2 linked regions of the Arenibacter algicola genome follow. Each later gene encodes a partner of the first gene's protein in a complex. Links are inferred from orthologs where the notes say so. Each region holds a gene or a part of one and is shown on either strand. Other genes may lie near its edges.

Region 1 (3,105 bases):
CCGGTATTGATAGTGCTCGGCAACAAGCTATTCCCAAATGGGCCATATCCCTACATACTCCGCTGCTTAATTGGTTCAACTCTGTGGCACTTATAATCTGCTGCCCTGCTCCAGGTGTGTACTGTATGGTGTTCCGGACATAATCAACAATTGCGGTGCACTGATCATAACCAGAGGAATAACCTCTTACAAGTGATGCAGCCATTTCAGTAAATCGATCCGACTCACAATACCGGCTTGGGTGAAGAAAAGGAAGGGTGTCATCAGGCAATTGTTGTACTTCCACAAATGGAGCGTTGGGAGCGGTATCGGAGGAGTCCGCTGTTTCCACATATGCAGATGTTCGCACTGAAAAATTCCCTGCCGGTGCAACCAGTCGCTGACACAAATTGCCGAAGTTATCCGTGAACTCGTTCACTGGTGCGCTAGGTGTCAAAATATACTCTTCACGTGCAATCCACTGATTCCGTCCACTTCGCGGACGTAACTTTAACAAAAACGGAGTAGGAACCGGTATTTGGAATTCAAGCAAGCAGGATGCGTATAACCACATAACAATATTTTCTGATTAAATTAGACATTCACATTCACGCTTGTGAATAGATACGGAGAACATAAGATTAAATAGAGGGAAATGTAATTTGGTTTCCATTACCAACTATAATACTTGTCCCATCAAATATTATTAAGACAGGCAAGAATCTACTTGTTTATTTACAATAGATAATAAAAGAACTTCCCCAAAACGATCTTCATAATCATTTTGGGGAAGTTCTTTTCAATTTCCTTACAAAATTACTTGGCTACGTTTACCGCTCTAGTTTCCCTAATAACTGTAACTTTCACCTGACCAGGATAAGTCATATCCGTTTGGATTTTTTGGGAAATTTCAAAAGAAAGCTCGGCCGCCTTGTCATCGCTCACTTTTTCACTTTCAACAATAACCCTTAATTCCCTTCCTGCCTGAATGGCGTATGCCTTTTGCACTCCACCAAATCCGAAGGCGATATCTTCCAAATCCTTTAATCGCTGAATGTATGAATCCAACACTTGTCTTCTTGCCCCTGGTCTTGCACCGCTAATGGCATCACACACTTGCACTATTGGCGCAATAAGTGTTTTCATTTCAATCTCATCATGGTGGGCACCAATAGCATTGCACACATCAGGTTTCTCTCCAAATTTTTCAGCCCATTGCATACCAAGAATGGCATGTGGGGTTTCTACCTCGGCCTCTGTATTTGGGACTTTTCCTATATCGTGCAATAGACCGGCACGCTTGGCCAATTTTGGGTTTAATCCCAACTCGGCCGCCATAACACCACATAGTTTGGCAACTTCCCTGGAATGTTGCAATAGGTTCTGGCCATAGGAAGAACGATACTTCATTCTACCCACTGCCTTGATCAATTCTGGATGCAGACCGTGTATCCCTAAATCGATTACTGTACGTTTACCAATTTCAACAATTTCCTCCTCTATTTGCTTTTCTGTCTTTTTAACAATTTCCTCAATTCTTGCTGGATGTATCCTACCATCTGTTACCAATTTGTGCAAAGACAAACGTGCAACCTCCCTACGTACAGAATCGAAACAGGAAAGGATAATGGCCTCGGGAGTATCGTCTACAATTATTTCAACCCCTGTAGCCGCTTCCAATGCCCTAATATTTCGTCCTTCACGCCCAATTATCCTTCCCTTAACATCATCGGATTCCAAATTAAACACGGAAACACAGTTTTCCACTGCCTCTTCAGTACCAATGCGCTGAATGGTATTGATAATAATTTTCTTGGCTTCTTGTTGGGCCGTAAGCTTTGCTTCTTCCACCGTAGTCTGAATATAGGCCATGGCATCCGATTTTGCGGTATCCTTAAGGGACTCCAACAACTGTGATTTGGCCTCCTCGGCAGATAGGCCGGAAATTACTTCCAACTGTTGTACCTGGCTTTTGTGAAGTTTTTCAAGCTCGGATTGTTTCTTTTCCAAGAATTCACTCTTGTAATCTACTTCTTTCAGCTTACTCTCTAGCTGCTCCCCCAATTTCTTGCCTTTTGCAAGTTCACTACTGACTTGTGATTCTTTATCCCTTGTTCGTTTTTCTGCCTCTGAAATTTTCTTATCCTTATTGATAATTACCTTCTCGTGCTCTGCCTTTAGTTCCAGAAACTTTTCCTTAGCTTGAAATATTTTATCCTTCTTAATATTTTCACCTTCAATATTGGCTTCCTTAATTATGTTTGCCGCCTCTTTTTTTGCGCTGGCTATGGTTTTGGAGGCCTTTCCCTTTTCCATAAATTTCGCAATGGCAAATCCAATTCCCAATCCAACCAATCCTATTATTATTGCTATACTATCCATATTTATTTTGAAAATTATTTATAAAAAAAGCCCACATTGATGGAAGATTTGTACAAACCCCGATAAACAGGTTTAGGGCTACCAGACTGCTCAAGGATCCTTATACTAGTAAGGCCTGCTTTTACAATCTAAACTCACCCTTTTCAAACAAATTAGTGTTGAGTTTGTCAAAAATTAATTACCAATGTGGGCAGTAACTATAATTATTTTAAAGAACGTTATTTCATCCCTAGCTTGGAACTGACCAACATGTTCAGTGCTTTTAGTCGCTCTGCTGCTTCTTTTACACCTTCTGAATGGTCTATTCCTTTTTGCTCAATCTTGGAGGCAAACTGAAGTGCGCACATGGCCAGCACATCTTGCTTATCCCTAACGGCATAGTTTTGCTCAAATTTCTTTGCCAGCTGTTCTATATTCTTAGCCGCCTTTCTTAAGCCCTCTTCCTGTAGAGGATCAATCGTTAAGGGATATACCCTATCTGCTATAGAAAGCTTAATTTTGAGCTTCTCTGCCATATTGTTTATTTACACTATTCCGAAAGTTGGGCAATGCAATGGTCCAACTCCCTAATTAATGTGTTTATTTTAAGCTTAGCTTCGGTCTTATTAGTATCACTGCCCAGCATAGAACTCGCTAATTTTAGTGAATTGTATTTTTCCTGCCATTCATTCACCGAAACTCTTGTAGCTTCATGATCATTTTTTACAGCAACCAATTCTTCTTCCAATTTTATATTGGTATGGT
Region 2 (3,250 bases), on another replicon or contig:
AAGGTTGTCTTTCATGGGCTTGCTCCAAGAAAGCAAAGGTCTTGTTGATCTTATTGATAGACCCGATCTTGTTCAAAGGTAGTCTTACAATACGGGATTGTTCCGCCAAAGCCTGTAATATGGACTGGCGAATCCACCATACCGCATAGGATATGAATTTAAAACCACGTGTTTCATCAAAACGTTGTGCAGCTTTTATCAAGCCAAGGTTACCTTCGTTGATCAAATCCGGAAGGGTCAAACCTTGGTTTTGGTATTGCTTTGCAACGGAAACCACAAATCGTAAATTGGCCTTGGTCAATTTCTCAAGTGCACGTTGATCACCTGCCTTGATCCGTTGTGCCAATTCTACTTCTTCATCTGCCGTAATCAAATCAACCTTACCAATTTCCTGTAAGTATTTATCCAAAGAAGCAGTTTCTCTATTGGTAACCTGTTTTGTAATTTTAAGCTGTCTCATCGAAATTTTTTCTATCTAAATTATGTGCATTAAGCATAAGCTGCATTAGGTTATACGTACAAAAGTTGGAAATGTTACAATTGGTCCGTTTTATTTTGGTTTTTTAGACAAAATGCATAAAAAAAGCCACGCTCTCCCTTAAAAAAGGTGAAAACGTGGCTTTGGTATTGTGACCGTTATTTAAAAACTAGTCCCTTCTTGGCTTACGATCCCTATCTCTATTTCTATCGTTGCCTCTGTCATTTCTACCGCGATCTTCCCGTGGTGGTCTTTCCTTAAAGCCTTCAGGTTTTGGCAATAAAGCCTTACGTGAAACTTTTTCTTTTCTTGTCCTTGGGTCTACACCAAAGTATTTAACATCAAAAACATCTCCCATATTTACCACATCGGAAACATTTTCTGTTCTTTCCCAGGCCAATTCGGATACGTGAAGCAATACTTCGTTACCAGGAGCATCGGTATATTCCACAACGGCACCAAAATCCAACATTTTGATGACCTTCACTTCGTAAGCGCTACCAACCTCTGGTTTAAACAATAATGAATCGATTTTGGCAAGAACCATATCAATACCTTCTTGTGAGGTACCCAATATTTCAACTATACCTTCTTCGGTAACCGGATCTTCATTGATAACGATAGTTGTTTTGGAAGCTTTTTGTAATTCTTGGATTACTTTTCCTCCAGGTCCTATCAATGCCCCAATAAATTCACCAGGTATAACCCTGGTAACCATCTTAGGTGCATGTGGTTTAACATCGGCATTAGGTGCTGCAATGGTATCTACCAATTTGCTTAGGATGTGCAAACGTCCCGCTCCGGCCTGCTTTAGTGCATTGACCAAAATTTCATAGGATAATCCCTTTACTTTAATGTCCATTTGGCAAGCGGTGATTCCGTCTGCAGTACCTGTTACTTTAAAGTCCATATCCCCAAGATGATCTTCATCACCAAGTATATCGGACAATACAGCGTATTTTCCTGAGTCGCTATCGGAAATCAATCCCATGGCAATACCGGATACCGGTTTCTTTAATTGTACCCCAGCGTCCATCAATGCCATAGTTCCGGCACAGACCGTTGCCATGGAAGACGAACCGTTGGATTCCAATACCTCGGATACCACACGTACTGTATAAGGACAATCCTCAGGGACCATACCTTTTAAGGCACGTTGGGCCAAGTTACCATGTCCAACCTCTCTACGGGAAGTACCTCTAATAGGTCTTGCTTCTCCAGTTGAGAATGGAGGGAAGTTATAATGTAGATAGAAAGTTTCCTCTCCTTCAAACGATGGCATGTCTATTTGGTTGGCTTCCCTTGAAGTACCCAAAGTAACCGTTGCCAAAGCTTGGGTCTCTCCACGAGTAAAAATTGCGGAACCGTGGGTTGATGGTAAATAATCAACTTCACACCAGATTGGTCTAATTTCATCTGTTTTTCTACCGTCCAAACGTAGTCCGTCATTTAAGGTAAGATCCCTAACCGCAGCTTTTTCAGCTTTATAGTAATATCTGGAAACCAAATCCCCGAAATCTGCCAATTCCTCTTCAGAAAAAGTAGCTTTTATTTCTTCTTTTATGGCGTCGAATGCTGCACTTCTTTCGTGCTTTGCTGAACCAGCTTTTGCAATGGCATAAACCTTGTCATAAGCCATGTCGTGGATTTTCTTGGCCAAATCCTCATCTTCCCTTTCTGCCTCGTATTCACGAACTTCTTTTCTGCCAAATGCTTCTGCCAACCTAAGTTGGGCAGCACATTGTACCTTAATGGCATCATGGGCAAATTTAATGGCTTCCACCATTTCCTCCTCGGAAATCTCCTTCATTTCACCTTCAACCATCATAACAGAATCTGCTGAAGCACCGATTACCATATCGATATCCGATACCAATAATTGGGCCCTGGTTGGATTGATTATGAATTCACCATCAATACGACCAACACGCACCTCTGAAATAGCACATTCAAATGGGAAATCTGAAAGTTGGATAGCTGCAGAAGCGGCCAATCCCGCCATAGCATCTGGCATAACATCCTCATCATGGGACATTAGTTGGATCATCACCTGGGTTTCAGCATGGTAATCCTTAGGGAAAAGCGGACGTAAAACACGATCCACCAATCTCATTGTCAATACTTCACCGTCACTTGGTCTTGCTTCTCTCTTGAAGAAACCTCCTGGGTAACGACCTGAAGCTGCAAATTTTTCACGGTAATCTACCGTTAGTGGAAGGAAATCCACATCACTTTGTTTGTAATTGGAAACTACTGTACATAACAACATACATTTTCCAGACTGAACAACAACAGAACCATGGGCCTGTTTTGCCAATTTTCCGGTTTCGATAGAAATTTCCCTACCGTCGCCAAGGTCAATGACCTCTCTAAATACTTTTGGTATCATAAATACGAATTAAAACCTGTCTCATTACAGGTTTGTTAAACAATGGTCTTTCGTCTGTTATAGACGCGTTGTTGTGTTGTAGTTGTGTGTTGTTGACCAATGAAAAACTATGTGCAAGCTTTTTGTTTGTGCCTTAAGGTAAACCTCCGGGACTTTACAATAGTATTGAAAAACAATAATATTGATATTGTAAAAAAGGGGAAAGTAACACTTTCCCCTTTTGGTAAATTATTTTCTAATTCCTAATTCTTTAATTATAGCACGATATCTAATGATATCTTTTTTAATCAAGTAATCTAGAAGAGATCTTCTCTTACCTACCAACTTTACCAAAGAACGCTCCGTGTTAAAATCCTTACGGTTCTTTTTTAAATGCTCTGTTA

What was found.
Region 2: rny (region 1) and U735_RS0104445 share a complex: the UniProt entries of both Bacillus subtilis proteins name them as parts of the possible RNA degradosome complex. The link is inferred for Arenibacter algicola from one-to-one orthologs.

What each region holds. Positions count from the first base shown.
Region 1 is NZ_JPOO01000003.1:1,201,739-1,204,843, forward strand. Bases 79-2,912 are described here. They hold rny (ribonuclease Y), read right to left. Parts: upstream 2,362-2,912; coding sequence 796-2,361; downstream 79-795. Other genes in these bases: U735_RS0115575 (transglutaminase-like domain-containing protein), read right to left, coding at 79-553; U735_RS0115585 (cell division protein ZapA), read right to left, coding at 2,580-2,876; U735_RS0115590 (hypothetical protein), read right to left, coding at 2,891-2,912. In the rest of the region: more of U735_RS0115575, read right to left, coding at 1-78; more of U735_RS0115590, read right to left, coding at 2,913-3,105. UniProt on the Bacillus subtilis protein: Endoribonuclease that initiates mRNA decay. Initiates the decay of all SAM-dependent riboswitches, such as yitJ riboswitch. Involved in processing of the gapA operon mRNA, it cleaves between cggR and gapA.
Region 2 is NZ_JPOO01000001.1:1,035,246-1,038,495, forward strand. Bases 258-3,236 are described here. They hold U735_RS0104445 (polyribonucleotide nucleotidyltransferase), read right to left. Parts: upstream 2,868-3,236; coding sequence 648-2,867; downstream 258-647. Other genes in these bases: U735_RS0104440 (sigma-70 family RNA polymerase sigma factor), read right to left, coding at 258-460; rpsO (30S ribosomal protein S15), read right to left, coding at 3,096-3,236. In the rest of the region: more of U735_RS0104440, read right to left, coding at 1-257; more of rpsO, read right to left, coding at 3,237-3,250. UniProt on the Bacillus subtilis protein: Involved in mRNA degradation. Catalyzes the phosphorolysis of single-stranded polyribonucleotides processively in the 3'- to 5'-direction. Necessary for competence development in Bacillus subtilis.